3 regions of the Aeromonas media genome follow, and region 1 is predicted to be linked to each of the others. Evidence: predicted binding sites of a transcription regulator. Region 1 holds the regulator's gene; each other region holds the start of a gene.
What was found. The regulator sigma-54, encoded in region 1, starts transcription at its own class of promoters, with help from an activator protein. The targets are predictions, from matches to a motif close to TGGCACNGTTTTNGCTT.
Positions count from the first base shown of each region.

Region 2: KI797_RS18035 (superinfection exclusion B family protein) is a predicted target of sigma-54. The motif match lies at 8,962-8,978, and genes of this name have one in related genera.
Region 3: flhA (flagellar biosynthesis protein FlhA) is a predicted target of sigma-54. The motif match lies at 8,328-8,344, and genes of this name have one in related genera.

Region 1 is NZ_CP075564.1:4,000,995-4,011,438, forward strand. It holds gene KI797_RS18490 (Do family serine endopeptidase) at 1-227, shown strand, start outside; gene degS (outer membrane-stress sensor serine endopeptidase DegS) at 317-1,438, shown strand; partial or broken gene KI797_RS18500 (PTS sugar transporter subunit IIA) at 1,541-2,591, shown strand; gene npr (PTS phosphocarrier protein NPr) at 2,610-2,882, opposite strand; gene rapZ (RNase adapter RapZ) at 2,903-3,769, opposite strand; gene ptsN (PTS IIA-like nitrogen regulatory protein PtsN) at 3,810-4,256, opposite strand; gene hpf (ribosome hibernation promoting factor) at 4,259-4,546, opposite strand; gene KI797_RS18525 (RNA polymerase factor sigma-54) at 4,567-6,006, opposite strand; gene lptB (LPS export ABC transporter ATP-binding protein) at 6,072-6,797, opposite strand; gene lptA (lipopolysaccharide transport periplasmic protein LptA) at 6,810-7,328, opposite strand; gene lptC (LPS export ABC transporter periplasmic protein LptC) at 7,315-7,875, opposite strand; gene kdsC (3-deoxy-manno-octulosonate-8-phosphatase KdsC) at 7,872-8,426, opposite strand; gene KI797_RS18550 (KpsF/GutQ family sugar-phosphate isomerase) at 8,426-9,421, opposite strand; gene mlaF (phospholipid ABC transporter ATP-binding protein MlaF) at 9,628-10,428, shown strand; gene mlaE (lipid asymmetry maintenance ABC transporter permease subunit MlaE) at 10,428-10,444, shown strand, end outside.
Region 2 is NZ_CP075564.1:3,896,709-3,907,152, forward strand. It holds gene KI797_RS17990 (cytochrome c oxidase subunit 3) at 1-453, opposite strand, end outside; gene KI797_RS17995 (cytochrome c oxidase assembly protein) at 456-1,010, opposite strand; gene ctaD (cytochrome c oxidase subunit I) at 1,020-2,606, opposite strand; gene coxB (cytochrome c oxidase subunit II) at 2,616-3,776, opposite strand; gene KI797_RS18010 (tRNA(Met) cytidine acetyltransferase TmcA) at 4,144-6,216, opposite strand; gene KI797_RS18015 (HlyU family transcriptional regulator) at 6,213-6,527, opposite strand; gene KI797_RS18020 (bacterioferritin-associated ferredoxin) at 6,667-6,873, shown strand; gene bfr (bacterioferritin) at 7,015-7,494, shown strand; gene KI797_RS18030 (methylglyoxal synthase) at 7,811-8,269, shown strand; gene KI797_RS18035 (superinfection exclusion B family protein) at 8,333-8,920, opposite strand; yybP-ykoY riboswitch at 9,124-9,231, shown strand; gene KI797_RS18040 (sodium:calcium antiporter) at 9,320-10,306, shown strand; gene ansB (L-asparaginase 2) at 10,402-10,444, opposite strand, start outside.
Region 3 is NZ_CP075564.1:1,244,452-1,254,895, reverse strand. It holds gene KI797_RS05970 (chemotaxis protein CheA) at 1-1,824, opposite strand, end outside; gene KI797_RS05965 (protein phosphatase CheZ) at 1,836-2,576, opposite strand; gene cheY (chemotaxis response regulator CheY) at 2,589-2,960, opposite strand; gene KI797_RS05955 (RNA polymerase sigma factor FliA) at 3,084-3,803, opposite strand; gene KI797_RS05950 (MinD/ParA family protein) at 3,796-4,671, opposite strand; gene flhF (flagellar biosynthesis protein FlhF) at 4,673-6,172, opposite strand; gene flhA (flagellar biosynthesis protein FlhA) at 6,189-8,291, opposite strand; gene flhB (flagellar biosynthesis protein FlhB) at 8,683-9,813, opposite strand; gene KI797_RS05930 (hypothetical protein) at 9,806-9,997, opposite strand; gene fliR (flagellar biosynthetic protein FliR) at 9,990-10,444, opposite strand, start outside.

The DNA of each region.
Region 1 (10,444 bases):
AGCTCAGCACCACCTCGGATCCGGTGACAGGTGTAGCAGTGGCTGACATAGATCCGCGCTCCCCTGCCGCCGCCGCCGGCCTGCAGAAGGGCGACATCATCATCGGGGTCAACCGTCTGCGTATCAACTCCATGGATGAGCTGACCAAGGCCTTGAAGAACAAGCCGGAAGTTCTGGCGCTGAACATACAGCGCGGCGACTCCTCGCTCTATTTGGTGATCCGTTAAGTCCCTCACACCCGCGGCAACCGCCGCGGGTGATTTTTATCCACCGATAATGTTATTCTCTGCGCGCAGCATGTACGGACGAGAATGACATGAAAATCCCACCTTTGATCAGTTACTTGGGCAAGTCTGTCGGCTTTGGCCTCACCGTGGCTGCGCTCCTGTTGCTGCTGTTCCCCAGTTTTCGGGGCGGCGCCCCCCTGCCAGGTCTCATCACCAATTCCCGCGAGCTGAGTTTCTCCTATGCCGCCCACCGCGCCGGCCCTGCCGTCGTCAACATCTACACCCGCAGTTTCGCCGGCAATCGCGGCGAGAAAGCAGAGCTGAGGCCACAGGGGCTGGGCTCAGGGGTCATCATGAACCAGCGCGGCCATGTGCTGACCAACTACCACGTCATCGCCGATGCGGACCAGATCATTGTCGCGTTGCAGGATGGCCGGGTATTCAGCGCAGAGCTGGTCGGCACCGACAAGCTGACCGATCTCGCCGTGCTCTACATAGAGTCGGACAACCTGCCGGTGATACCGCAGGATCCCGAGCGCCTACCCGACGTAGGCGACGTGGTGCTCGCCATTGGCAACCCCTACAATGTCGGCCAGACCATCACTCAGGGCATCATCAGTGCCACCGGCCGCATCGGTCTCTCCAGCATGGGGCCGGACAGCAACGGCCGGCAGGATCTGCTGCAGACAGATGCCGCCATCAACGAGGGCAACTCAGGTGGCGCCCTGGTCAATGGCCGTGGCGATCTGGTGGGCATCAATACCGCCGCCTATCACCTCAACGGCAATCAGGAGAGCTACGGCATCAGCTTCGCCATCCCCTACAAGCTGGCCAAGCGGATCATGGACGAGCTGATTGCCAATGGCCGGGTCATTCGCGGCTACCTCGGCATCTCCAGCGTCGAGATCAACCCCATAGTCGCGCGCATGATGAATCTCGGGGATCTGCAGGGTCTGGTGGTAGAGAGCCTGGATCCCGATGGTCCCGCCACCAAGGCCGGCCTCAGGCGCGGGGATGTGCTGCTCAAGATCAACGGCGAGGCCATCAGCGGCGTGCGCCCTGTGATGGACAAGATCGTCGAGAGCCGCCCCGGCACCAAGCTGACCATCTCGGTGATCCGCAATGGCAAGCCCCTGGACGTCGACGTCATCATAGAGGAAGACGTGCGCTACCAGAACCTGCCCACCAGCAGCGCATCACCCGCCAGCTGACGGCAAGGGAGTCAATAGAGGGGCCATCAGGGCCCCTTTTTCGTGTCTCCCTCTCAGGCCACCCTTCCCTGGCGTGAGATGACTCACAGTTTCCACCAGCGCGGCACCGGTTATCACGATCAGCTCTGCCGTCATCTGTTGCGCCTCGCCGACGAGAACCTGCAACAACTCACCATCTCCTGCGCCATCACCCTGTTGCGGCTGGCCACGAGCTGTGCCAGTTTGCCAGCGATGACATCAGCCTGATCCTGGCCGTGGTGGTCCGCGACATCCATGTCGAGTTACCAACCCAAGCCCCGCCGGGGCAGGAGGAGATCGCCAGCCTCGTCATCTAGATCCAGACCCGCCTCACTGCAGATCCCCCCTGCTCGGCCCGGCCATGGCCGCCAAGAGCGAGCAACTGGTTCACATCCGCTGACCTGCATTCACCAGCACTACTCCTATGATCTTCGCGGCGACCCGCAGTTGCGTGCCGACCTGCAGGCTCACATCAGTGCCATTATGCTGCGGGTCAACTACCAGATAGGCAGCCACAACCCGCTGGCGAACCACAAGAACGGGATTACGAGGGGCTGGTGCAGATCGAACTGGACTTCGTCATCAGCACAGTCAAAGTGAGCGAGAAAAACGTTCCCTTGGTACAAACCGCCCCCTTCACGACCCGTACCAGCTGGAGCAGTTCGGCAAGCTGGTACTGACCGATCGCTTCCGCCTCTACCTGCTGGACAAGTACTTCGATACCGACCACTTCATGGTGGTCACCGAGCCGCTCAGCCAGGCACAGCTGTTTGGCCGCATCTGTGACCAGCTGGAGTCCGAGTAGCTGGTAGAACCGGGCTTCAGGAGCTCGTTGCACTAGCGGGAACGAATCGTCTCCACCATGCTGGGAGAGGGCATAGCCCTGCCACACTCCCTCGGCCTGCTGGCCCGCCGCACCTTGGTATATACAGTGCTGGCCCCTCAGGGGATCGACTGGGGCAATGGCGAGACAGCCACCCTCGTCTTCGTGCTCGCCATCAGCAAGGCGGACTACGAGGAAGCGATGGGGCTCTACGATCTGTTTCTGGCGCTGATGAACGAAAAAGCCAGCAGGAATCTGCTGGCTTGTCGGGACTTTAACGACTTCAAGGCGCTGGCGCGCGCCGGGTCATGACGGCAAAGGAGGTGCCACTCACTCCTCGTTGAAGCCCGAGGTGAACAGCGCCACCACGGCGGCCAGGGCCTCCACTTCTTCGGGGCCCTCCACCTGCACCTCCACCTGCTTGCCCTGGGCGGAGTCCAGCATCAGCAGACCAATCACACTGTCCGCATCGGCCTCGATGCCGTCCTCGTTGCGCAGCAGCACATGGGCATCAAACCCCTGCACCAGCTCGAACAGCATCATGGCCGGTCTGGCATGGATTCCCAGCTTGTTTTTGACTTCTACCGAGGCGGAAACTGTCATCTGAACATCCTGTGGGTCTATCAAGCCTGTGTCGAACGCTTGTCCAGCGTGCGGTGGCGGATCTGCACGTTCTTGCCAAGCAGCCGGAAGGTGCTGGCCAGCCGCTCGGCGATGAACACCGAGCGATGCTGCCCGCCGGTACAACCGATCCCAACGGTCACATAGCTACGATTGTTGCGCTCCAGGTGGGGCAACCAGGTCACCAGCATGTTCTCTATCTGCTGGATGAACAGCATCACGTCCGCCTGGGCCGAGAGGTAGTTGGCTACAGGCTCGTCCTGGCCGGTAAACGGCTTGAGCTCCGGGATCCAGTGGGGATTGGGCAGGAAACGGGCATCGAACACGAAGTCCGCATCCTTGGGGATGCCGTATTTGAAGCCGAACGACTCGAACACCAGCACCAGCTCATTCTCTTTCTTGCCGAGCACCCGGGTCTTGATGAGCTCGCTCAGGTCGTGAATGCTGAGGTTGGTGGTATCGATGCGCAGATCGGCGGTCGAGGAGAGGGGCGCCAGCAGGTGGGTTTCCTCTCGGATCGCCTCATCCAGCGAGAGCTGCTTGCGAGACAGGGGGTGCAGCCGGCGACTCTCGCCATAGCGCTTGAGCAGAGTCCCGTTGTCGGCGTCGAAGAAGAAGCTGGAGAATTCCACCCGCCCCTCATTACGCACTTGGGTCAGCAGGTTGTCCAGCTTGTCGGGCTGGGTCGGCAGGTTGCGCACATCTATGCTGACCGCCAGCTTGTCATACTGGCTCTCCACCGAGACGATCAACTGGGGCAGCAGATTGACCGGCAGGTTATCCACGCAGTAGTAACCCAGATCCTCCAGCACCCTCAGGGCTACCGTCTTACCGGAGCCCGAACGACCGCTTACCACTATTAACTGCATCTTGTCCCCTCACGCCAACGTGGCTGTGTCAGACCCGGCATCAGGCCGAGGTCATGATCTGATAGAGTTCTTCATCGCTGGTCGCCTGGCGCAACTGGCGACAGACGGCCTTGTCACCCAGCTTGGATGCCATCAGGGAAAGGGTCTTGAGATGCTGCTTGCACTCGCTTTCCGGCACCAGCAATGCAAAGAGCAGGTCAACCGGTTGATTGTCGATAGCATCGAAAGGGATGGGTTCAGAGAAGGTCATCAGCACGGCGGTCGGCGCAAAGGCGTCGTCGATCCGGCCGTGGGGAATGGCGATACCGGCACCGATCCCGGTACTGCCCATCTTTTCCCGCGCCAACAGGCTTTCAAACAGCACCTGGCGGGAGGCGCCGAGGCGCTCAGCGGCCAGCTCACTGATGATCTCGAGGGCGCGTTTCTTGCTGGTACAAGGGACCGCACTCTTGGTGCAGTCCCGACTCAGTATGTGTTCAAGTTGCATAGTTATTTTTGATTTAACTTATCTTTGTGCTTGATGATCTGCCGATCCAGTTTATCCAGCAGGGTATCAATCGCCGCATACATGTCGGCATGCTGCGAATTGGCGAACACCTCTCCCCCGCTGACGTGCAGCTTGGCTTCGGCGATCTGGTTCAGTTTTTCGACGCTCAACACCACATGTACGTTGTTGATATGGTCAAAGTGACGCTCGAGTTTGGCAAATTTGTTATTCACATAATCACGCAGAGCTTCGGTAATCTCGACATGGTGTCCGGTCAGGTTAATTTGCATAACGTCTTCCTTTTGTTTGCCTAAACCAGGCGTTTGCGCTGATTGGATGGCGGGATCAACAAGGATTCACGGTACTTTGCGATCGTGCGTCTCGCCACCATAATACCCTGTTCGGCCAGCAAATCCGCGATCTTGCTATCACTAAGCGGTTTGGCCGGGTTTTCGGCCGTCACCAGCTTCTTGATAAGGGCACGAATTGCGGTCGATGAGCACTCTCCTCCTCCCTCCGTGTTGACATGACTGGAGAAAAAAAACTTCAGTTCAAAGATGCCACGGGGCGTATGCATGTACTTCTGGGTCGTCACCCGTGAAATCGTCGACTCGTGCATCTCCACCGCCTCGGCGATGTCGTTGAGTACCATGGGCTTCATGGCCTCTTCACCGTACTCGAAGAAACCCTGTTGCTGCTCGACGATGCAGCTTGCCACCTTGAGCAGGGTGTCGTTTCGACTCTCCAGACTCTTGATGAACCACTTGGCTTCCTGCAAATGGGAACGAATGAACTGAGTATCCGTGCTGCTGCGGGCATTGCGTGCCATTGCCGCATAGGCCTCGTTGACACGAATGCGCGGCGCCGAATCCGGGTTGAGTTCAACCACCCACTTCGCCCCCTTCTTGACCACGGAAACATCCGGGATCACGTATTGCGATTCGCTCTGGATGATGCCATTACCGGGTCTGGGCTCCAGCTGCTGGATGAGATCCAGTACCTCCTTGAGGTCGCTCTCCTTGAGCCGGGTCTTGCGCGCCAGGGTGCGGTAGTCACGGTTGCCGAGCAAGTCCATGTGCTCGCGGATCACCTCCCTTGCCTCATTGAGCCAAGGCAGATCCGGCGAATACTGGCCAAGCTGGATCAACAGACACTCCTGTACCGAGCGAGCGGCGATGCCAACCGGATCGAAATGCTGCACCCGCTTGAGCACGGCTTCCACTTCATCCAGTTCAACTTCTACCTCTTCACTGCTGACTGCAGCCTGAATATCTTCGAGAGAAACGGTCAGGTAGCCAGACTCATCGATGGCATCGATGATGGCGAGGGCAATCGCGGCATCCAGATCACTGAACGGCGTCAGTCGCATCTGCCACAACAGATAATCCTGCAGATTTTCGGTGGTTTCCCCCTGATAGACGCTGTCTTCCCCGTCATGGATGGGGCCAGCGCTCTGAGCCGTGCCGGCGGAATAGACCTCATCCCAGGTAGTGTCCACCGGCAGTTCATCCGGCATCTTGTCCTGTGCCATTGCGTCACTGGAGTCGAGTTGACTGGCGTCCTGGGGTTCTATCGGACTGGTTTCGTGCGCCTCATTCTCCTCCTGCTCCAGCAAGGGGTTATTATCGAGCGCTTGCTGAATTTCCTGCTGGAGTTCCAGGGTGGAGAGCTGGAGCAGACGAATCGCTTGTTGTAATTGTGGCGTCATGGTCAGGGACTGGCCGAGACGCAACTGTAATGTCGGCTTCATCTACGTCGGGATATCCTTATGTTCAGCGAGGCGGTCACCTAACAAAAATGAGGGGTGCCCCCTTACTATAGACTGAATTGATCGCCCAAATAGACGCGCTTGACCTGCTCATCGGCGAGGATGTCGGCCGGTGCACCTTCGGCAATCATCTTGCCGTGGCTGACGATGTAGGCCTTCTCGCACACATCCAACGTCTCTCTGACGTTATGATCCGTGATAAGCACGCCCAGCCCTCTTTCCTTCAGATGCTGGATGATCTTCTTGATGTCTATGACCGAAATAGGATCAACACCTGCAAAGGGCTCATCCAACAGGATGAATCGCGGCTCTGCCGCTAGCGCACGGGCGATCTCGACACGGCGCCGCTCCCCTCCCGACAGGCTCTGACCCAGGCTGTCGCGAATATGGGTGATGTTGAACTCTTCCAGCAACTGCTCGACCTTATCCTCCCGCTCCTCGCGGCTCAACCCCTTACGGGTCTGCATGACCCCCATCAGGTTGTCGAACACCGACAAGCGTCGGAAGATGGAGGCTTCCTGGGGCAGGTAACCGATACCATTGCGGGCGCGAATATGCATGGGCTGCAGGCTGATGTCCTGTTCATCTATGGTGATGAGACCCGCATCCCGCTGCACCAGGCCCACGATCATGTAGAAGGAGGTGGTCTTGCCGGCACCATTCGGGCCAAGCAGCCCCACTATCTGGCCGGTGCCCACTTCCAGGCTCACGTCGCTGACCACCATGCGGCGCTTGTAGCTCTTCTGCAAACCCGTTGCTTTTAACACTGCCATGGCTTCTGTTTCCTACTTCTTCTGATCGGCGGGTTTGTCGAAGTTTTCTACCTGATCCGGCAAGAACACCGTCTTGACGCGCTGGGTGGGTCCCTTGCTCTCGGCGATCATCTTCTGTTTGACGATGTCGTAGCGGATGAGGTCACCGGTGACCTGGCTGTCTTCCTGCTTGAGCTGACCGTTGCCGGTGATGGTGACCAGCCGGTTCTTCAGCTCATAGCGAATGCTGTTGCCGTGGGCGTTTACCGGCTTGCCGTTGTCCAGGATCTGGAAGAAGGTGGCGGGGTTGCCATAGGCGGTCATCACCTCGGCCCCTTTCTCGCCGGAGCGGATCACCACCACCTTGTCGGCCTTAATCTTGATGGTGCCCTGAGTGATGATGACATCATCACTGAAGGTGATGCGGTTGTCCTGCATCTCGGCCACTTGCTTGACCGCATCCACGTAGACCTTCTCGGCAAAGTCGGACTCTTTGGCATTCACCGCACTGCACAACAGCAGGGACGCGAGGGCCAGATTAACGTTTTTCATTGAAATAAGTGGCATGGCCTTTATCCAGTAATTCGAAATATTTACGTTCCAGATGGCCCTTCAGGCCAACACCCTCGGTCTGGAATTCCTGACCCACTATGCTGATGTGCTGGTTGCTTCTTACGTCTTGGGTCACCAGATCCAGCTCCAGATAGGGGGTATCCAGCGTGGAGATGAAGGTCGCCGGCAGCAAGCCGTCCAGATGTACCTTGTCGCGCAGTATCACGTTGTCATCGGTATTGAGCACCCCGGTCTCGGCCGTGACCTTCCATTCGGCCTCTCCCTGCTCATCGAACATGTAGACCACCGGCTTGTTGAAAGTGGCCTGCTCGAGGATCTGGTAATACTCCGCATACTCGGACTCCAACCGCTCGGTCCTTTTGCCCTGCTCGTTGAAGCGGGTGGTGACCAGATTTTTGGCGGTAAAGTCTGGTTGATAGTTCTCTACCTTGGCAGTCGGCTCAGGTACCAGCTCGATCTCGCCGAGCTGCCAGGCGGCGAGTGCAACCAAGAACAGCAGGGCGAACAACAGGGTCTGTCTGCTCATACCGAGGCCTCGGGTTGGTAGTCGCCCAGGCCCTGCGCCTGCAGGATGAGATCGCACACCTCGCGTACCGCGCCCACCCCACCCCCGAGGCGGGTCACCAGATCGGCACGAGCCAGCACCAGCGGATGGGCATCCGCCACCGCAATGCCGAGGCCACAGGCCTGCATCACCGGCAGATCTATGGTGTCATCCCCCATGTAGGCGGCTTGCGACGCCTCCAGACCGAGCTTGGTCAGCAGTGCCTCGAAGTGGGGCAGCTTCTGATCCGCCCCCTGTACCAGGTGCCGCACCCCCAGGCCTCTCATCCGATCGCTGACGATGCGGGAGTTGCGCCCTGTGATAATGGCAATCTCGATACCGGCGTTGAGCAGGGCACGCATGCCAGCGCCATCGCGGGTGCAGAAGGTTTTCAGCTCTTCACCCTGGTTGCCCATATAGATGAAGCCATTGGAAAGCACCCCATCCACGTCACACACCAGCAGGCGGATCTGCGCCGCCTTCTCGTACTGGCTGCGCGTCACCGGACCATAGAGGGTCGGTACGTCTTGCATCAAATCACCCCGGCTTTCAGTAGGTCGTGCATGTTGAAGGCGCCAAGTGGCCGCCGCGCCTCATCCACCACCAGCAATCCGTTAATCTTTCTGGTTTCCATCAGTTTGACGGCCTCGGCCGCCATCATCTCAGGCCCTACGGTAACACAGTTGACCGTCATGACGCGGCTGATAGGGGTGTGGTGAATATCCACCTGCAGATCCAGGATCCGGCGCAGGTCGCCATCGGTGAACAGACCGGCCAATCGGCCATCAGCATCAACAACGGCGGTCATACCCAGCCCCTTGCGGCTCACTTCCAGCAGCGCCTGGCTGATGGTGGCATCTATCCCTACCTGGGGCAACAGGTCCCCGCGGTGCATCAGATCGCCGACCCGCAGCAACAGCCGCTTGCCCAGCGACCCGCCCGGGTGCGAGAGCGCGAAGTCATCGGCGGTGAAACCACGTGCCTCCAGCAGAGCCACGGCCAGGGCATCCCCCATCACCAGCGTCGCCGTGGTGCTTGAGGTCGGGGCCAGACCCAGCGGGCAGGCCTCTTTCTCCACCTTGATGCACAGGTGCACGTTGGCCTCCTTGGCCATGGTGGAGGTCGGGTTGCCGGTCATGCAGATGAGCGGAATGCCGCGACGCTTGAGCACCGGCAACAGGGCCAGGATCTCGTCGCTCTCGCCGGAGTTGGAGATGGCGATGATGAGGTCGCCGCCGGAGATCATCCCCAGATCTCCGTGGCTGGCTTCGCCAGGGTGGAGGAAGAAGGCGGGTGTCCCGGTGCTGGCCAGGGTCGCGGCAATCTTGTTGCCGACATGACCCGACTTGCCCATACCGGTGACCACTATTTTGCCGGCACAGCACAGCACCATCTCGCAGGCGCGCTCGAAGGTCTCATCGAGGTATTGGTAGAGCCCATCGATGGCTTGTTTTTCTATGTCCAGCACCGCGCGGGCACTGCGACGGAAATCGAACAATTCAGACACTTTTTCAGGCTTTACAGACATAAAGGCACAGCTCCGGGCCGAAATTTGCTGCGGGATTATAAAAAAGTCTGCCGAGATAAGCGAATCGGATGCGGGACGGTCTGCCACTGATGCAAGTTGTTACATAAAACTGTCGCGTATTTGGGGGGCAAACCCGCTCAATAGTTGTTCCTTGCTGTTGCTTAGACCTAGACTAGCCCATAAAATTCGCTCTTCATTTATACCGGATGGACATTTGTTTGAACGATGACCTGATCACCATCTCCGACCTGACCTTCAGTCACGGAGATAGGTTGCTGTACGACAGGATCAACCTGACCATTCCCCGTGGCAAAGTCACCGCCGTCATGGGGCCAAGCGGGATCGGCAAGACCACATTGCTGCGCCTGATCGGTGGCCAGCTCAAGCCTGAGTCCGGTCATATTCTGTTTGACGGGGAAGACATCCCCACCCTCTCCCGCGGCCGTCTGTATGAGGTGCGCAAGCGGATGAGCATGCTGTTTCAGAGCGGCGCCCTGTTCACCGGCATGACGGTGTTCGACAACGTTGCCTTCCCGCTGCGGGAACACTCCGGTCTGCCGGAGGAGCTGATCCACACCATCGTCATGATGAAGCTGCAGGCGGTGGGCTTGCGCGGCGCTGCCAGACTGATGCCGTCCGAACTCTCCGGCGGCATGGCCCGCCGTGCGGCCTTGGCCAGATCCATTGCGCTGGATCCGGATCTCATCATGTATGACGAACCCTTCGTCGGCCAGGATCCCATCACCATGGCGGTGCTGGTCAAGCTCATCAAGGAACTCAACGATGCCCTCGGCATCACCTCCGTCATCGTCACCCATGATGTGAAGGAGGTGCTGAGCATCGCCGACTACGCCTACATCATCGCCAACCGCAGGGTGGTGGCACAGGGCACGCCGGAGCAACTGCGTGAGGAGCACAATCCCGAGGTCGAGCAGTTCCTCAAGGGATTGCCCGATGGTCCTGTTCCGTTTCATTTTCCGGCAGGTGATCTGCTACAGGATCTGTGATGTTAATAAGTCAGAT
Region 2 (10,444 bases), 100 kb from region 1:
CTGGGTCGTGGTCCCTCCCGGAGTCTTGACCATGGGCCAGTGCGCCGAGAAATCCGGCCACAGCAACTGTGCCGTCATCGCCTTGTTGCCCGCGCCGTCCAACCAGGGCATCGCAAGCTGGCGGGCATAAAACAGCACCCCGAAGAAGGCCAGGAAGAACATCACTTCGGAGAAGATGAACCAGACCATACCCTGCCGGAAGGAGCGATCCATCTGGGCGCTGTAGAGCCCGGTCATGGACTCCTGGATGATGTGACGAAACCAGCCAAACAGCATGAAAACCAGCAAGGCAACGCCAGCCATCATCAAATACCGGCCGACCCCATCCTGCTTGCTCGCCACTTCATTGACCAGATGCCCTGCTCCGAAAGCCAGGAAAAACAAGGCCACCGCCCCTATGATGGGCCAGCGGCTCTGGTCCGGGACATAATACGTCTGGTTCACTTTGGCCATGATTATTTCCTCTGCGCCAGCGTCGGGGCTGGGGTGGACTGAGTGATGTCATAGAGTGAATAGGAGAGCGTGATGGTGTTTATGTTGTCGGGCAAATCGGGGTCGACATAAAACTTGAGCGGCATCAGCTTGCTCTCCCCCGCCTGCAACTCCTGACGGTTGAAGCAAAAACACTCCACTTTCTTCAAATAGGCGGCGGCGGGACCGGGCGAGACCGACGGCACCGCCTGACCAATCATGGTGCGATCGGTGGGATTGAACACCCGATAATTGACCAGCTTCATCTCACCCGGCCGCACCGACAACCGCGCCGTTTCGCCGCTGAACTGCCACGGCATCTGGGTGTCAGCATGGGCAAGAAACTCGATCTGGATGGTCCGTTTGCTGTCGATCACCGCCCGCTCAGCCGTGGCAGGCTGTACTGCAGTCTTGCCGTTGAGGCCGGTGATCCTGCAGAAGACGTCATACAGCGGCACCAGTGCAAAAGCGAACCCAAACATGACAAGCACCACCAGGGCCAGCTTTCTGAGCAGGGGACCGTGATTGACCTGAGCCATATGGCCTCCTTACCGCACCTCTGGCGGGGTCTTGAAGCTGTGGTAGGGAGGGGGGGATGAGAGCGTCCACTCCAACCCCTCCGCCCCTTCCCACACCTGATTGCTAGCCTGCCTGCCTCCTCTGATGCACTTGATCACCCCCCAGACGAACAGCAACTGCGACAGCCCGAAGGCGAAACCGCCGAGACTGATCAGCATATTGAAGTCGGCAAACTGCAGTGCGTAATCCGGAATGCGGCGGGGCATGCCTGCCAGACCGACGAAATGCATGGGGAAGAAGAGCACATTGACCGAAATGAGCGAGCACCAGAAATGCCACTGCCCGAGTCGCTCGTCATACATGTGTCCCGTCCATTTGGGCAACCAGTAATAAGCGGCGGCCAGGATCGAGAAGACGGCGCCGGTGACCAGCACATAATGGAAATGGGCCACGACAAAATAGGTATCGTGATATTGGAAATCGGCCGGGATCATTGCCAGCATCAACCCCGAGAAGCCGCCTATGGTGAACAGGGTGATGAAGGCAATGGCAAACAGCATGGGGGTCTCGAACGTCAGTGATCCCCGCCACATGGTGGCAACCCAGTTGAATACCTTCACCCCGGTCGGCACCGCTATCAGCATGGTGGCGTACATGAAGAACAGCTCGGCGACCACGGGCAGCCCAGTGGTAAACATGTGGTGAGCCCAGACCATGAAGGAGAGCAAGGCGATGCTGCTGGTGGCATAGACCATGGAGCGATAACCAAACAGTTTCTTGCGAGAGAAGGTGGGAATGATGCTGGAAACGATGCCAAAGGCCGGCAGTATCATGATGTACACCTCAGGGTGGCCAAAGAACCAGAAGATGTGTTGGAACATCACAGGATCCCCTCCCCCGGCCGCGTCGAAGAAGCTGGTCCCGAAATACTTGTCCGTCAGCACCATGGTCACCGCCGCAGCCAGAACCGGCATGACAGCAATGAGCAGGAAAGCCGTGATTAGCCAGGTCCAGACAAACAGCGGCATCTTCATCCAGCCCATGCCCGGCGCCCGCAGGTTGAAGATGGTAACGATGACGTTGATGGCTCCCATGATGGAGGAGATACCCATGATGTGGATGGCGAAGACGAACAGCGCCGTGCTGTTGCCGCTGTATTTGGTGGACAGGGGGGCATAGAAGGTCCAGCCCGAGCTGGGGCCACCACCCTCCATGAACAGGCTCGACAGCAGGATCAGAAACGCAAACGGCAGGATCCAGAAGCTCCAGTTGTTCATCCGGGGCAATGCCATGTCCGGGGCCCCGATCATGATGGGGATCAGCCAGTTGGCGAGACCGGTGAAGGCGGGCATCACGGCGCCAAAGACCATGATGAGGCCATGTACCGTGGTCATCTGGTTGAAGAACAGGGGCTCGACCAGTTGCAGACCGGGCTGGAACAGCTCGGCCCGAATGACCATGGCCATGGCGCCACCGGTGAAGAACATGGTCAGGGCGAATAACAGATAGAGAGTGCCGATATCTTTGTGATTCGTGGTGTATAACCAGCGTTTCAGGCCCGATGCAGGTTGGTGGGCGTGCTCGCTGTGCAGGGTATCCGTGATTCCATCACTCATGCTGGCGCCTCACTTGTCCTTGTTTGGTTCGACTGGGTTCAGAAGGGACTGCACCTCTGCAGCCTGAATGACATCACCGGTCTTGTTGTCCCAGGCATTGCGCTCGTATGTCACGACGGCGGCGAGCTCCTGCGCCGTCAGCTGCTTGCCGAAGGGCTGCATCGCCGTCCCGCTCTTGCCATGCAGGACTATGTCCAGGTGCTGGGCCCTGTGTTCTGGCAGCGTCGCCACCTTGCTGCCCTTGAGGGCCGGGAAGATGCCGGGCAAGCCCGTACCCGCGGGCTGATGGCAGGCGGCGCAATGCCCCAGGAACACCTTCTCACCCAGCTCCATGGCCTGCGACAGCGTCATGGTCTGGCTGGCCAGGTCTTGCTGCCGGGCCTTGGCAGCTGCCTGGTCTGCCGCTGTCTTTGCGATCCACCCATCGAACTCCCCGGCCGGCTTGGCCACCACCACTATGGGCATGAAGCCGTGGTCTTTGCCGCACAGCTCGGCACACTGCCCCCGGTAGGTGCCAGCCTTGTCGATGCGGGTCCAGGATTCGTTGATGTAACCGGGATTGGCATCTTTCTTCACCGCGAAGGCGGGCACCCACCAGGAATGAATTACATCGTCCGAGGTCATCAGGAATCGGATCTTCTTGCCAACGGGCAACACCAGAGGCTGATCCACTTCCAGCAGATAGGTGCCGCTCTTGGGTTCGTCGCCCGAGATCTGCTTCTTGCTGGTCGCCAACAAGGAGTAAAACGCCACCGGATGCTCGAGGTATTTGTAATGCCATTTCCATTGCGAACCCGTGATAATCACGGTGAGATCGGCTTTGGAGGTATCCTCCATTTTCAGCAGTGTCGAGGTCGCCGGTGCCGCCATCGCGACCAGGATCAGCACCGGGATGGCCGTCCATAGCAGCTCGATGCGGGTGCTCTCGTGGAATTGGGCGGCCTTGGCGCCGCGAGACTTTCTGTGGTGGACGATGGACCAGAGCATGGCCCCGAAGACGATAAGTCCAATGGCACAGCAGATATAGAAGATCGTCATATGCAGGTCATACACCTGCTGGCTGATGGCGGTCGCCCCGCGTGTCATGTTGAATGTGATGTCGTTGGCGGAAACACTGCTGCTGGCGAGCCACACCATCCATGCGCCATGGTTGATTGCATTTTTTCCCACATTGCACTCCCTGTGCACGTTAGAAAAGATGGCAGGCATTGACAACTTAAAAGCTAACCATCTGAAAATAATGCATTTATTAAACGTTCAGTCACACTCAAGTATTAGTCCATATTCTGAAAAAACCAAAGTTATGCCAGCCGATGAGGGACTCGTCAGAGCAGTTGGCGCCCTATCCAGGGTAGAAGGAGGGGATGCTGGCGGCGGCCATTGCCCCATGGCATCGTCCTGAACGGCGCAATCACAGGACATGTCCGGTAGCGAGCGGCCAGGGCCGCTCGACAAAAGAGAAGAGGCCACACAGGCCCCTTGTTCTAATAGCGACCGCAGGTGTCATCTCGCACCGCCGCGGCCATGTCGTCCGTCGTCAGGTCATGGGTGCCGGTTTGTCCAATAGCCGGGCCAGCAGGCTGCGCAGCATCTTGATAAGTGCAGGTTTGCCGGCAACCCCCAACGTCTTTGCCAACTCATTCCAGTCCACATACTGCCAGATGGGGGCAATCAGCAGCCGACGCTCGTCGGGAAGCAGTTCATCCAGCACAGTCAACCGACTGGCCAGCCAGCGTTGCAGGCTGGCTTGGCACAGCTCGAACGGCTTGTGATGATGGGCAAAGCAATCGAGCTCCTGATACTCGAACTCATCCAGAGCGGGCCCCTTTGCTACCACGCCCCCTCTCAGACATAACCAGACCAGCTCGGGATCCAGCTTCTTGAGTTCTCCTGCCAGCAGGGTGGGCAACTGGCTCACGAAGCGCCGTCGCCATTGGGCCAGTTCCGAATCGAGTTCCGCTTTAAGTGGTTTGAGCAACAAGGCCGCATGGCTGCCACTGGCCGCATCTCGCTGCAGGCCGATGCGCAATGCCGTCAACCCCGCATTGAGCCAGAATGGCAGCAAATCAGGACTGGCAGAGAAGGCTGACCCCAGATAGTCGTATCCCTGCGTGCGGTAGTGTGTTTCCAGCTGAGCCAGCAACAAAGAACCCAGTCCCAGACGATGCAAGGAGGGATGGATGGCAATGCGCATCACCCTGGCATAGGTGCGCTCCCCTGCCGTGATGAAACCGGCGTGTGCCAGCAGCGACTGGGGCAGCAGATGGCCGCGGGGACGTCGTCGCCCAGCCCAGATATCATGAGCCAGCGCTGGCGCTATGTTGCCTTCCCGAGCCACCAGGGCAACACCGAGCAACTCCCTCTCCTGCTCCAGCAGGTGAATGTCTAGGTCCGGGCTCTCCAGCAAATACCGCAGATCGCTGGGACTGGTCTGATAATGGGCCAGGACGAGCAGGCCGAACACCCGATTGAGCAGGGCCTCATCCCCGGCCAGCGCCTCCTGCGCCAGCCGTCGCCAGCTCGGTGTCTTCGGAGGTTGAGGTGCCACCATGTCGGCATTGAGGCCAAGCAACCGGAAGATCAGCGGCTCCAGCGGATCATGTTGGCTCCAGCGGATGGGTTCAGCCAGATGCAGCTCCTGCCAATCCGGGGTCTGCCTATCGAGCACCCGCTTGAAACGCAGATGAAAGCCACGCCCCGTCCCCTCATAGCCGTGCTCGGTGGTAGCGAACACTATGCGGCTGTGATGGGCCAGGATGGCCTCCAGCAGTGGAGTTGGAATGGCGGCGGCCTCATCTACCAGCAGCAGATCCGCTTGCACATCCCCTTGAGCGACTCGGTCTGGCGACACATAGGTCAGCCCCGCCAGCCGCTCAGGCGTGTCTGCCAGCGCCGCCGAGGCATGGGCAAAGAGCGTGGCGACCGTCGCTTGGGCGGGAGCCGTCACCACTATCTGCAGGCCGGGATCCTGGCGCAGCAGATCGGCGCTGGCCAGACCCAGCAGCGCACTCTTGCCACGGCCACGATCAGCGCTCAGCACCAGCGGACGACGGCGATGACCATGCAATACTTTGTGGATGGCCGGCAGCGCACGGGCTTGATCGGCACTGAGTGGCCGGCTTGCGTCAAGAGGACGCCAGGGCTCGACGCCGACGGGAGGGCTCAAGGAGAGGGCCGGGTCCCCTGTCAGCAGCCGCACCAGGCGGGCGATAAAACCATGACCCGCCCGCTTGGCATCCTCGGGCTGGGCGACCAGCCGCAACCTGTCGGGATCCGGATAGGCTGGCCACGCCGCTCTGGGAGGCGTCAGCAGCAGCAGCAGGCCACCGGCGCGCAGCGTGCCCGCCAAGGCGCCGAAGGCATCGGGATGAAAGCCGCTGAAGGCGTTGAACACCAGGGTATCGCACTCCTGACCGAGCCGTTGTAGCGCCTTGGCAGCGGGCAATGGTCCATGGTGCTCGGGGCCATCTCCCAGCCAGAAGACCATCTCCCCCAGCAAAGGTTCGGCGCGGGTGATGCAATCGGCTTCGATCCCTTCCAGCCAGATCAGTCGACGCTCACCGGCGTGAGCGAGACGCTGGCGCAACAGATCCACCTCGGCTGGGATCATGAGGCTGATCTGTCGCCCGGCTTCACCCGTGGCTCAAACATGCGCTCTCCCATCTGATCGATGAAGGTATGGGCTTTTTGCACCATGAAACGCTCGGCGTCGGCTGGGTTGGTGAACAGATCGGAGCGGATGAAGCGGTGAGTTTGCAGGGCGCCATCCACATCCTTGGTGATGCGTCCTGCAAGCCGGAACTGCCCCCCTTCCGCCATGGGTTCGGGATAAATGAGATAACCGGCGTATTCGGTGGGCGTGACATCGACTATCTGGGCAGGTTGCTCTTTGAACAGGGCATTGAATAGTTTCTTGAGCATCTTGGTCTCCTCTCTGATGGTTGTATTCTCCTCAAGGGGGGAATCACTGGCAAGCAGGGGATCTTATTACCATTCGTTCTTTGCATTACGAACCATTCTCATTTAGATTTCATCTCATTCCAGCATGAGGTCCATTAATATGTACGTGTGTTTGTGCCGCGGCATCACAGATAACCAGATCCGCAAGGCGGTACAGGCAGGCAAGACCGAGTTCAAACAGTTGAAACAGTCGCTGGAAGTCGGTACCCAATGTGGCAAGTGCGTGCGCATGGCGATGGAGATCATTGCCGCCGAAGTCGACAAGATGGAGTCGGAGCAGGCGCCCCTTTATTACGAAGTGGCCTGAAGCGTCTCTTCCAGACACCTCACCTCATCAAGCGAAGGCTCTCCCTTTCTGGGGGGCCTATTCGCTATCTTTTTATGGGCATTTTTCTCGACTAAGCTCTAGTGATCGGTGCCCTAGGCTCGAACATGAGGAGTAATGTCGATGAAAGGAGATCCCAAAATCATTGCCCACCTCAACAAGGTGCTGGCCAATGAGCTGGTTGCCATCAACCAATATTTTCTGCATGCCCGCATCTACGATGACTGGGGCCTCAAGGGGCTCGGGCACAAGGAATATCATGAGTCCATCGATGAGATGAAACATGCCGACGAGTTGGTCAAGCGAGTGCTGTTTCTGGAAGGGCTGCCCAACTTGCAGGATCTGGGCAAGCTGCGCATCGGTGAGACCGTCGAGGAGATGTTGCGTTGTGATCTGTCACTGGAAATGGATGCCATTCCCGACCTGAAAGTGGCCATCACCTATGCCGAGTCCGTGCAGGATTACGTCAGCCGCGATCTGTTCCAGGATATCCTGGAAGACGAGGAGGAGCATGTTGACTGGCTGGAAACCCAGCTCGACCTGATCGCCCGTATCGGTCTGGAAAATTACCAGCAATCCCAGCTTCATTCAGAATCATCCTGAGTGCGGATGTCATCATGATCTGCCTCCAACCCGCCAAGGCGGGTTTTTTCTGGGCCGCCAGCTTCAAGCGCATGCATGAATTTGAAATATACGGACGTTACTGCCTGCCAGGCAGGTGGCCAACCGGGTTGTTTCCCCAAGTCAGCCAACCCCCTTCACGGAACGGGACGCACCGCCGGATCCGGCGAACGAGGCGCTGCCCCAAGCCGGATTGAACCATTGCAGTGATCACAGTTACGATCCAGGGCAAAGCAGCACGCGCCGCTTTCGATTAAGATACGGCCCTATTTCCATCACTTTGCTACGGATGATCTCCATGGAATTGATTGCACGTGAGATGGCCCACCACAAGCGGGTGGCCCTGGTGGCTCACGACAACATGAAAGCCCCATTGCTGAACTGGGTGCTACGCCGCAAGGAGGAGCTCAAGCTCCACCACCTCTATGCGACCGGCACCACGGGCACCCTGCTCGGCAAGCAGGCACAACTCCCCATCACCTGCCTCTTCTCCGGCCCCATGGGCGGCGATCAGCAGCTCGGCGCCCTGATCGCCGAGGGCAGGATCGACGTGATGATCTTCTTCTGGGATCCTCTCAATGCCGCGGCACACGATCCGGACGTGAAGGCGCTGCTGCGTCTCGCGGCGGTCTGGAACATCCCGGTCGCCACCAACGAAGCGACGGCGGACTTCATCATGGACAGCCCGCACATGCAGCAGGCATTCAGCGTACAGGTGCCCGACTACGCCGGTTATCTCAAGGCAAGAACCGAGTAGCCCCAGCCAGATAGCAAAGAGCCGGACAGTGTCCGGCTCTTTTGTATGAAGGATGGTGATTGCTCAGCGCTGGAAGCTCTTCTGGGCGAACTTGGGTCTGGCGTTCATGATCTGCTCCACCTGCTCGTCGCTCATCTTGCCGCGCGACAACCCCAGCACCTTGTAGGTCAGCAGCGGCCGTGCCGGCAGTGCAATCATCAGGGCGCGGATCTGGTTTTCGTCCTCCTTCTCTCGCACCGGCTTGCCATAGGCATAGGTCAGCACCCCGGCATCCATCAGGTTTTTGACGGCGGGCTCGGTGATCGGCAGGTTTATGACGCTTTTCCGTTGCAGCACGAACTCCCGCAACACAGCCTTCTCGTTGAAGTCGAGGAAACCTATCATCTGGGCCAGCTGATCCTGCTGACGGCGGGATTGCCACTCTTCGCAGGCCCATTCCCAGGCAATCAGGAAACCCTGGCTGCAGAAATAGGAGATGGCGATCAGCATGCCGACCCCCAGCCAGGCGGCGTGGACCGTGGCCCACTGGCTCACGGCGCCTTTCATCAGCCCGGCCGGGAACAGCAGTATGATGCTGCAGCAGAGCAGCAGCCAGACCATTAGCCAGTTGAGGCGATTCAGCTGGTAAAAATGTTGGATCCACCGTTTCATCGTTCACCCTTCCCAAGTCAATGTGGACAGTAGTCAACTCATAGCAAGGCCTGTGCCAAGGCGAGGGTTTTGGGACGGGTTCAGGATCTCTATGGGCAGATCCGAGGGATTTGCTGGGTGGGCTGGTTACATCCCCTTACAACTTGCCGGGGGGATGAGCCGCCATTTTCCTTGTGGGGCGCCCCATCTCTTGGTAAAAATCCCGCACTGTCATTGGGGAGTAGCAACCCGCCCGAGATCCGGGCAGGGCTCATGTCAACATTCTTGGATCTGCCGGTCCATGGCATGAGCGGCGATAACATCTATCGCTCTGCAAGACCTTTGGCCTCGATACGCAAGCCAGCCGGGCGAGCCGTATCGGGTCCATCGGTTGTTCTGCTCGCCTGGCGGTTGCCTATTATGTTGATCACCCTGCTGTTATTCCTGTTCTCTGCAGTCACCATCTACCTGGCCTGCGAATATTTCGTCAACGGTATCGAATGGACCGGCCATCACTTCAAGTTATCCCAAAGCGCCACCGGCTCCCTGCTGGCGGCCCTCGGCACTGCCTTGCCCGAATGCATCGTCACCCTGACCGCGCTGTTGATGGGGGATGCCCCCGCCCAGCAGCAGATTGGGATAGGCGCCGCCCTCGGTGGCCCCCTGGTGCTCTCCACCATAGGCTATGCCGCCGTCGGCGTGACCCTGCTGCTGTGCATGAGCCGTGAACACAGGGTCATAGATGGCGAGGTACAGCGCGAGATTGGCCGGGATCAGGCCTGGTTCGCCGGCATCTTCCTGATGGCGGTGGCCCTCGGTATGGTGGCCTTCACCGGCAAAACCTGGCTGGCCCCGCTGTTCGTGCTGGTTTATCTGGTCTATGTGCGGCGCGAGCTGAAACAGACCGACAGCCACGAGGTCGAGTTGCCAGAGCCTCTCAAGCTGGATCCCGAGGCCAAGATCCCGGCCCTTCGCAAGGTGCTGTTGCAGACCCTGGTAGCGCTGGTGGTGGTGGCGCTGGCGGCCCAGCTGTTCGTTCATCAGCTGGAGAGTATGGGCGAGCTGTTCGGCCTCTCTCCCGTGCTGGCGGCCCTGCTGCTGAGCCCGGTGGCAACCGAGATGCCGGAGCTGATGAACGTGCTGATCTGGGTGCGGCAGGGCAAACACCGGCTGGCGCTGGCCAATATCTCGGGGGCCATGATGATCCAGGGCACCATTCCCAAGGCGTTCTGCCTGCTGTTCACCCCCTGGTTGCTCGACAGCACCATGATGGTCTCCTCGCTGGTGACTCTACTGGCGGTGGCACTGCTGTGGTGGGGCTTCAGTCGTGGGCGGATGACGGCGGGCAGGCTGGCCTGCGTGGGGCTGGTGTACCTGGGGTTCTGCGGCTGGCTGATGGTGAGCTGACGGCGCGCTCTATGTGAAGATGACGCCATGAGCAAGGGCAGGATCCGATCCTGCCCTTTTTTCATGGGTGTATGTTAGTGGGTTAAGCCCCGGGATCAGAACTGCTGGAACCAGCGCTGGATCTGGGCAGGATCCTTG
Region 3 (10,444 bases), 1.8 Mb from region 1:
CACCACGTTGGCCTTCTTCAGATCCAGGTGGAAGATTTCGTTCACGCAGCCCAGCGGCAGGGCAAAGGTCTGTTCACCCACTTCCACCATCAGGGTCGGCAGTATGGCCAGGGTCAGGGGCACCTTGATCTCGAGGCGGGTGCCCTTGCCCCAGGTCGAATCGATGTGCACCGAGCCATTGAGGCTGACGATGCTGGTTTTCACCACATCCATGCCGACGCCACGGCCGGAGATGTCGGAGATCTCGGACTTGGTGGAGAAACCGGGGGCGAAGATCAGGTTGTAGGCATCGTTGTCGCTCATGCGCGCCGCGCTGTCGGCATCGAGCACACCACGGCTGATGGCGATGGCTTTGAGCTTCTCCGGATCCATGCCAGCGCCGTCATCTTCGATGCAGAGCAGGATATGGTCACCCTGCTGGGAGGCGCTCAGGGTGATGGTGCCCTGACGGGGCTTGCCCGCCTTTTCCCGCACGTCTGGCATCTCGACCCCGTGATCGCAGGAGTTGCGCACCAGGTGAACCAGGGGATCGGCCAGGGCCTCTACCAGGTTCTTGTCGAGATCCGTCTCTTCACCCACCATCACCAGCTCGATATCTTTCTTGAGGGTGCGGGCGAGATCGCGCACGACGCGAGGGAAGCGGCCGAAGACTTTCTTGATAGGTTGCATGCGGGTCTTCATGACCGCGCCCTGCAGATCAGCGGTCACCACATCCAGGTTGGCCACCGCCTTGGACATCTCTTCGTCATTGCTGGCGATGCCGAGGCTCACCAGGCGGTTTCGCACCAGCACTAGTTCCCCCACCATGTTCATGATGACGTCCAGGGTCTTGGTATCCACCCGCACCGTGGTGTCGTTTTGCACCGCACTGCTCTCGGGGGCCGCCTGCTTGGCAGGGGCGGGTGCCGGGGCCGGTTTGGCCGGCGCAGGGGCGGGTTTGGCGGGGGCGGCGCTGGCCGCGACCGGCGCCTTGGGCGGGGTCACAGGCGCGGCGGGAGCCTTGGGCTCGGGAGCCGGTGCAGCCACCATGCTGTGCTGCGGCGCCTGGCCACGGCCATGTAATTCATCCAGCAGGCGTTCGAACTCGTCGTCGTCGATGAGCTCGTCCACCTCTTTTTGTACCGATTGCAGCGGGGAAAGATCCGGGGCACCGCCGTGTTGGCCCTGGCCGTGCAGCTGATCGAGCAAGGCCTCGAACTCATCGTCCGTGATGTCGCCCGAGCCGCTCAACACGGGGGCGGCAGACACCGTCGGCGCCTTGCCGGCACCGTGCAGTTCATCCAGCAGGCGCTCGAATTCGTCGGCGGAGATCTCGTCGATGGAGCCGCCACCGTTGACGGCAACAGGCGCACTCTCGGCGACGATGACGGGTTCGGGCTCGGGTTCTGGCTGCTGCGGGGCGGCAACGCTGGCGGTACGCAGTTGCTCCTGCCCTTCGGGTTTGCACAACTCGTGCAGATCGTGCAGCAGATCGGCAGAGGCCGGGCTGGTCGGCTCCCGGTTCTGCACCTGGGCAAACATGACGTTGATGGCATCAAGGGCCTGCAAAATGACATCCATCAGCTCGGCACTGAGGGTTCGCTTGCCGTTGCGCAGCATGTCGAACAGGTTCTCGGCACCGTGGCAGACGTCCACCAGCTCGGTCAGGGAGAGGAAACCCGCTCCCCCCTTGACGGTGTGGAAGCCGCGAAAGATGGCATTCAACAGATTCTTGTCATCGGGCCGCTTTTCCAAGTCGACCAGTTGTTCAGACAACTGTTCCAATATTTCTGATGCTTCGACCAAAAAGTCTTGCAGTATGTCTTCATCAACTTCGAAGGCCATGCGTCACTCCATTAGAATCCCAGGCTAGACAGCAGATCGTCCACATCATCTTGACCATTGACCACATCGGACCTTGTCTGCGGGTTCATGATGGGGCCTTCTGCCTCGATGCCGCTCGCTGGCAGGCTGCGCGCCGAATTCTCGATGACGGCCTCACCAAACATGGTCAGCATCTCTATCAACTTTGTTTCAACTTCCTGCACCAGCTTGATCACCTTGCGGATCATCTGACCGGTCAAGTCCTGGAAATCCTGAGCCATCAGGATTTCAGTCAGCAGTTGTCGTAACTTATCGGCATCCGTCTCCGAAGCCTTAATAAAATCATTCAGTTGATGGCAGAGTGCCTTGAACTGGCCCAGTTCAAGATCCCGGCTCATCAAGGCATTCCAATTGGGCATCACCAGCTGAATGTTGTCATTGAGCCGATCGGCGATGGGAAGGCTGGCCTCTACCGCATCCATTGTGCGATTGGCCGCCTTGTCCGTCATGTCGATGACATAGCTGAGACGCTCCCGGGCATCCGGGATCTCGTGGGTGGCCAGGTCGGGGATCCTGGGATCCAGGCGAAAATCTTGCAGTGAGTTGTGTAACTGACGGGTCAGCTGCCCCACCTTGTCAAACAGGGCCGCCGCATTGGGGGCGCACACATCGGCGAGGATGGTATCGGCCTGTTCAAACTCTTCTCGCTCCAGGTGGGCAACCAGCATCCTTGCCTGTTCAAGCGAGATCATGGCACTCGTTTTGGCCTTCATCCCTGCCGCTCCTTAGCCGATTCGTTCAAAGATCTTGTCGAGCTTCTCTTTGAGGGTGGCGGCAGTGAACGGCTTGACGATATAACCATTGACCCCGGCCTGGGCGGCTTCGATGATCTGCTCGCGCTTGGCTTCCGCAGTCACCATCAGTACCGGCAGGTGCTTGAGTTTGTCATCGAGACGGATCGCCTTGAGCAGGTCGATACCCTGCATGCCGGGCATGTTCCAGTCGGTGACCACGAATTGATAATCGCCGTTTTTCAACATCGGCAGGGCCGTGTTGCCATCGTCTGCTTCATGGGTATTGTTATATCCCAGGTCACGCAGCAAGTTCTTGATAATCCGGCGCATCGTTGAAAAATCGTCGACGATGAGGATTTTCATGTTCTTGTCCAAAATTCCCTCCTAAATAGCCGCCAAAACGGCTCACTTACATGATGCAGATCGCAGGTTTTATGGTGCGGATTATGCCTTAGAGTTGCGTTCCAGTGTAGCCAGTACAACCACTTATAAATTCCAATCTCTCAGACGGGCCCGCAGCCTGTGCATGGCCTGGCTGTGGATCTGGCTCACCCGAGACTCGCTGACGCTCAGGACTTCCCCGATTTCACGCAAGTTCAGCTCTTCGTCGTAATACAGTGACAGCACCAGGGCTTCCCGTTCGGGCAGGCGGGCGATGTGCTCGGCCAGGGCGCCCTGGAAGCGCTCGGCCGCCAGATCGTCGAAGCCGCCGTGACCGCTGGCGTCATCGGGATGCCCTATCACATCCTCGCTGACCCCGAGATCCTCGATGCCGATGATCTTGCCGCAGGAGACATCCTGCAGCATGGCATGGTATTCACCCAGGGAGACCCCCATGTTGGCGGCCACCTCGGTGTCTCTGGCATCCCGGCCATGGGCCTGCTCCACGTTCTCGATCGCCTCGGCGATGGCACGGCTGTTGCGATGCACCGAGCGGGGCACCCAGTCCCCGCGGCGGATCTCGTCGAGCATGGCGCCGCGGATGCGGATGCCGGCATAGGTTTCAAAGCTGGCGCCCTTGCTGCCGTCAAAGTTGCGGGAGGCTTCGAGCAGCCCAATCATACCTGCCTGGATCAGGTCATCCAGCAAGACACTGCTTGGCAGGCGAGCCAATAAATGCTGGGCAATCCGCTTGACCAGGGGAGCGTGACGCTCCACCAGCACGTAGGAATCCTGATGACGCAAGTATGCTTGGGCTTTATTCACGGGAGTCTTCCTGTGCTATGACCGGCTTTTGCAATAAATTTTCCAGGAAAAATTCGAGGTGTCCCCCCGGTTGGTTCGGGATGGGCCAGCTCGCCGCCTTGTTCGCCAGGGCACGGAATGCCAGGGAGGCGGGCGACTTGGGGAACGCCTCGACGATCAGCTTCTGCTTGCGCACCGCGGCCCGCAGGTTGGTGTCGTAAGGCACGCAGGCCACCAGCTCGAGGGAGGTGTCCAAGAAGCGGTCGGTGACCCGGGTCAACTTGGCGAAGAGCTCCTGTCCCTCGCGCAGGGAGCGCACCATGTTGGCCACCACCTTGAAGCGGAACACCCCGTGATCCTTGGAGAGGATCTTGATGAGGGCATAGGCATCCGTGATGGAGGTAGGCTCGTCGCAGACCACCACCATGATGTCCTGGGCCGCACGGGTGAAGCTCAGCACCATGTCGGAGATCCCCGCCGCCGTGTCCACCAGCAGCACGTCTACCTGGGTCTTCATCTCGCTGAAGGCGCGAATGAGCTCGGCATGTTGCACCGGCGACAGCTCGACCATGGACTGGGTGCCCGAGGTGGCCGGCACTATCATCATGCCGTAGGGCCCCTCGACGATGATGTCGTCTATGGTGCACTCCCCGGCCAGCACATGGGAGAGGTTGCGGTGCACCCGCAGCCCCAGCATGACGTCGACGTTGGCCAGACCCAGGTCGGCATCCAGCACCAACACCCGCTTGCCCTGGGCGGCCATGGCGCCAGCCACGTTCAGGGTCACGTTGGTCTTGCCAACGCCCCCCTTGCCTCCAGACACGGCGATCACTTTCACTCGATTGTTTTGACGCATTTTGCGCAGACCACTCGCCTGATCCATATACATGTTACTCATAAAACTCCGAATCTTCGGCCTCGCCAAAACCTGAACCCCAGAAGTAAGGGTCTTCTGTTTCCCGCTCCAGCGAGCCCATGGCCGCGCCGACCAGCAGCGCCGCATTGGCAACTTGAATATCTTCCGGCACCCGCTGTCCATCGGTGATGTAGCTGATGGGCAGGGCGTTCTGGATGCATACGTTAATCACTTCACCCAGATTCAGGCTCTCGTCGAGCTTGGTCAGGATGCAACCGGAGAGCGGAATGCGCCGGAAGTGATCCACCGCCTCCTGCATCACCCGGCGCTGGGAGGTGGCGGACATCACCAGGTAGCTGCGAATGCGCACCTTGGCATTCTTCACCAGGGTGTCGAGCTGCTCGGTCAGGCGGATATCCCGCTGCCCTACCCCGGCGGTGTCGATAAGCACCAACCGGCGGTGACGGAACTGATAGAGCGCATTGGCCAGCTCTTCGGCGTCCCGCACCTGGCGCACCGGGCAACCCATGATGCGACCATAGGTCTGCAACTGTTCGTGGGCCCCGATCCTGTAGTTGTCCGTGGTGATGAGGGCCACCTGCTCGGCGCCGTACTTCATGGCAAACCGAGCCGCCAGCTTGGCGATGGTGGTGGTCTTGCCGACCCCGGTCGGGCCGAGCAGGGCCACGGCGCCGCCCTGGCGCAAGATGTCGTCTTCGCTGATCTTGAGCTGGGCCGTCAGCACCTCGGCCAGCTGGGCCATGGCCTGATGGATGGGCATGTCTTCCGGGATAAGTCCGGCGAGCTGATCGGCGAAGGCATCGTCGAACCCCATCTTCTTGAGTTCCTTGATGAGCAGCGCCCGCATCGGCTCGCGGCGCTCCACCTCCTGCCACATCAGACCGGAGATCTGGTGCTCCAGCAGCTTGCGGATGCTGGCCATCTCCTTGCGCATCCCCTCCATCTCCTGATCCCGCTGGGGGGCCTGGGCGGCACGGGGGCCGGGGGCAGGACGCGCCTTCGGCTTGGCGGGCTCGGGGGCGGCCCCCCACTGGCCCTGTTCGGCCAGGGTTCTGGGGGCGCTGCCGGCCGCAGCCAGCCCGGCGGACTGGGTGCCGGCACCGCCATTGGCGGGCCAGGAGGCAGCGGCAGGACTACCGTTGCCCGTCCCATTGGCAGACCATGACCCCGGGGCGGCATTGCCGCCCGCCGGGTTGGCCGGGTTGAGCTTCTGCTGGCGTGCCAGCAGGGCCGCCAGGGTATCGGCATAGTATTCGTTCTGCTCCTTGGGGGGAGCCGAGCGCGTCATCTGCTTGCCCGCAGACGAGATATTGACGCTCTCATCGTTCAACTGACGGCGAACCGGCGCATCTTTAGGTCCAGGCACCTGGGACTGATAATCGACGGCCGCGACTATCTCCACCCCACCGGTGACCTTTTTGTTGGACATGATGACGGCATCCGGCCCGAGAGTCTCCTTGACCTCGGCCAGCGCCGTGCGCATGTCTTTGGCAAAAAACCGCTTAATCTTCACCCGTCATCTCCGCTAACTAGCCCTGTCCCACCGCACTGACGATGCGGATCTGCTTGTCATCAGGCACTTCCTGATAAGACAGGACGCGTAATCCAGGAATGGCATTCTTGACAAATTTCGCCAGGGTATTGCGCAATATCCCCGATGTCAGAAGCACGGCCGGCTGGCCTTCCAGTTCTTGTCGTTGAGTGGCTTCCACCAGGGAGCGCTGCATCCGCTCCGCCAGTCCCGGTTCGATACCGGCGCCATCTCCCCCACCTGCTTGCAGGGATTGATGCAATATGCGTTCCAGTTCTGGTGAAAGGGTGATCACCGGCAGTTCGGGCTCTGGGCCGGCAATCTCCTGCACGATCAGCCTGCGCAGAGCGATACGGCAGGCGGCGGTCAGCACTTCCGGGTCAGGACTGCGTGGTGCATATTCCACGAGGGTCTGCAGGATAGTGCGCATATCGCGAATTGGCACGCCTTCATTGAGGAGATTTTGCAATACCTTCACCAGGTTGCCCATGCTGATCACCTCGGGAACCAACCCTTCCACCAGCTTGCTCTGATGCTTCCCTATCATGTCCAACAACTGCTGCACCTCGTCGTGACCCAGCAGCAAGGCGGCATGGTTGGAGAGGATCTGGCTCAGGTGGGTGGCCACTACGGTGGCCGCGTCCACTACGGTATAGCCAAGGGTCTGGGCCTGGGAGACCTGATCCTTGGCGACCCAGACCGCCTCCAGCCCGAACGCGGGATCCTGGGTCGCGATGCCCTGGATCTGGCCAAACACCTGGCCCGGGTTGATGGCCATCTCCTTGTCGTGATAGACGGTGGCCTCGCCGGTGCTCACCCCCATCAGGGTGATGCGGTACTGGTTGGGGGCGAGATCCAGGTTGTCGCGGATGTGCACCGCAGGCACCAGGAAGCCGAACTCCTGGGAGAGCTTCTTGCGCACCCCCTTGATCCGGTTGAGCAGCTCGCCCCCCTGGTTCTTGTCCACCAGCGGGATGAGCTGATAGCCCACTTCCAGACCGATGATGTCCACCGGCATCACGTCGTCCCAGCTCAGGTCCTTCGGCTCGAGCGGGGCATCGCCCTGGGCCGGCAGGAGTTCACCGCTCGCCACCCTGGCCTTGTTCAGTTTCTCCCGACGCAGCAACCACCAGGCTCCGGCCGCCGCCACCGCTCCCAGGCTCAGGAAAGCCAGGTGGGGCATGCCGGGCACGCTGCCCATCATCAGCAGGATGCCAGCGGAGATCACCAGCGCCTTGGGGTTCTCGAACAGCTGGCCGAGTACCGCCGTGCCCATGTCCTGATCGGTATTTTGGCGGGTGACTATGATGGCCGCGGCAATGGAGAGCAGCAGGGACGGGATCTGGGCCACCAGGCCGTCACCGATGGCGAGCAGGGTGTAGATCTGGGCCGCTTCACCGAAGCTGAGCTGGTGCTGCATCATGCCGATGATGAAGCCACCGATGATGTTGATGAAGAGGATCATGATGCCGGCAATGGCATCCCCCTTCACGAATTTGGAGGCACCGTCCATGGAGCCGTAGAAGTCCGCTTCCTGGGTCACGTCCTGACGGCGCTTCTTGGCCTCTTCCTGGTTGATGAGGCCGGCGTTCAAGTCCGCATCGATGGCCATCTGCTTGCCGGGCATGGCATCCAGGGTGAAGCGGGCGCTCACCTCGGAGATCCGGCCCGCACCCTTGGTGACCACCACGAAGTTGATGATCACCAGGATCATGAAGACGATGATGCCCACCGCATAGTTGCCGCCGATGACCACGTTGCCGAAGGCCTCGATCACATGGCCCGCCGCCGCGCTGCCGTTGTGGCCTTCCAGCAGCACCACCCGGGTGGAGGCGACGTTGAGGGCGAGCCGCAGCAGGGTCGCTATCAGCAGGACGGTAGGGAAAGCGGCAAACTCCAGCGGCCGGCGGGTATAGACGGCCACCAGCAGCACCACGATGGAGAGGGCGATGTTGAAGGAGAAGAGGATATCCAGCATCAGCGGCGGTATGGGGAGTACCACCATGCCGAGGGAGGCGAGCACCAGCAACGGGGTCCCGATCCCCTTGCTGAGCAACCATCTGTACTCTTTGAAACGGCTCACTCCAGCCTTGAATCCCATCGTTCTTCTCGATTTACCACTGCCGATGCCGAACTAAAGCAAATATCAAGCCAATTACCCAACCAGTTGATCTATATAAATTTTATTTTGATGCTGTCAGAAGTCCGTCGGAGGACACGTTCGGGTAGCTTGATGGGCAGCGAGGTGTTGCCAGCAAATCCCGCTGGAATGGGCAGCGCCATGGTGATCAGTGTGGGGAATAGCGAGCCGATCCATGGCAAACGGGGCGGGAGCGAGGCTAGATGCAATATTCCGGTGGCACAGTGGACTGCTCCCTGGCAACGGGAGCTGTCAACGCCTCAGAGCACAGACTACTTGCGATAGTCCGGTGGCACAGTGGACAAATCCCTGGCGATCATGGGTAACCAGCCACCCTCAGCTGAACACCAAACTACTTGCGATATTCCGGCGGAATGGGCAGATCCCTTGCGACCGGAGTCGGGCGGCGGCCACGGCCACGGCGGAACTTCTTGAGCTGATAGACGTAGGCCAGCACCTGGGCCACGGCGGCAAACAGCCCCTCGGGGATCTCCTGACCAATCTCGGTGGCGTGGTAGATGGCCCGGGTCAGCGGCGGCGAGGACATCACGGGGATGTCGTATTCCCGCGCTATCTCCCGGATCTTCATCGCCACCTCGTCCACCCCCTTGGCCAGTACCTTGGGGGCGGCACCGGGTTTGCCCGCGTCGTACTTCAGGGCCACCGAGTAGTGGGTCGGGTTGGTGATGATGACGTCCGCCTTGGGCACATCCCCCATCATTCGGCGCATCGCCATCTGCATCTGCAACTGGCGTATCCGTCCCTTGACCTCGGGCTTGCCCTCGCTGTCCTTGAACTCGTCCTTGATCTCCTGCTTGGTCATCTTGAGCTGGCGATTGTGGTTCCAGGTCTGGAACGGCACGTCGATGGCAACGATGGGGATCAGGGCGCAGCAGAGGATGATCAGCATCCACAGCAGCAGGTCCAGCGCATCGATGATGCCGCCGGGGAAGCCCTCGAGGGAGAGATTGAGCAAATGATTGAACTGGCTCGACAGCATCCACCAGGCGAACAGGCTAATGAACACCACCTTGGCGATGGACTTGACGAGCTCCACCAGAGACTGCACCCCAAACATCCTTTTCAAACCACTCAAGGGGCTCAGCTTGCTCCATTTGGGCAACATGGCCTCGGAGGAGAAGTTCATCCCCCCGAGCAGGGTGTTGCCCACGAAGGCGGCTATGGTCACCAGCAGGAACAGCAGGCCGAGAGGTTGCAGCAGCTCCCACAGCAGGGTGGGCAGCATGACCCCCATGGCGTTGGGGTCGAAGGCCTGATCCCGGTCCAGGGTAAAGCCCATGGTGAGCACCTTGACCATGGCACCCGCCAGACTCTCCTTGATCATCAGCAAGCCGAACACGGTCGCCAGCAGGACGCTGGCGGTTCCCAGCTCCTTGGAGCGTGCAATCTGCCCTTTTTCCCGGGCCTGTTGCAGTCGTTTGCCCGTGGGTTGTTCTGTGCGTTCCTGATCGGTATCAGCCATGCTGACCCCCGACTGACTGGCCGCTGTCGATCAGCCAGCCAATAGCATGGCCTGGTTGTTCGGTGCCGTTGACCTGATCGGTATCAATGAGATGCAGTCCCCCGACTGACTGGACGTTGTCGATCAGCCAGCCGATAGCATGGGCTGGTTGTTTGGTGCCGTTGACCCGATCGGTATCAACCATTCTGCCCCCCCAGGCATTGGACCTGGATAAGCTCGCAGCTGGTCTCCTGCACCCGCTCCCAGAGGGCGTCGAAGTGCCCCATGAAGCCGCCTATGGTGAGCCAGAGGATGAAGAGGCCCGACATCATGCTGACCGCAAAGCCGATGCTGAAGATGTTGAGCTGGGGGGCCGCCCGGGTCATGACCCCGAACGCGAAGTTGATGAGCAGCAAGGCTATGATGGCCGACAGCGCCATCACCAGGGAGGCCTGGTACATGACCCCAAGGAAGCTCACCAGGCTGCGGATGGCGGGCAGGCTGAGCCCGCTGTCCGAGACCGGCAGGGTCTCGAAGCTCAGCACCACCATCCTGATCATCAGGAGGTGCCCATCCACCGCCAGGAACACCAGGGTCGCCAGCATCAGGTAGAACTGGCCCACCACGGGGGCAGACTGGCCGTTCATGGGAT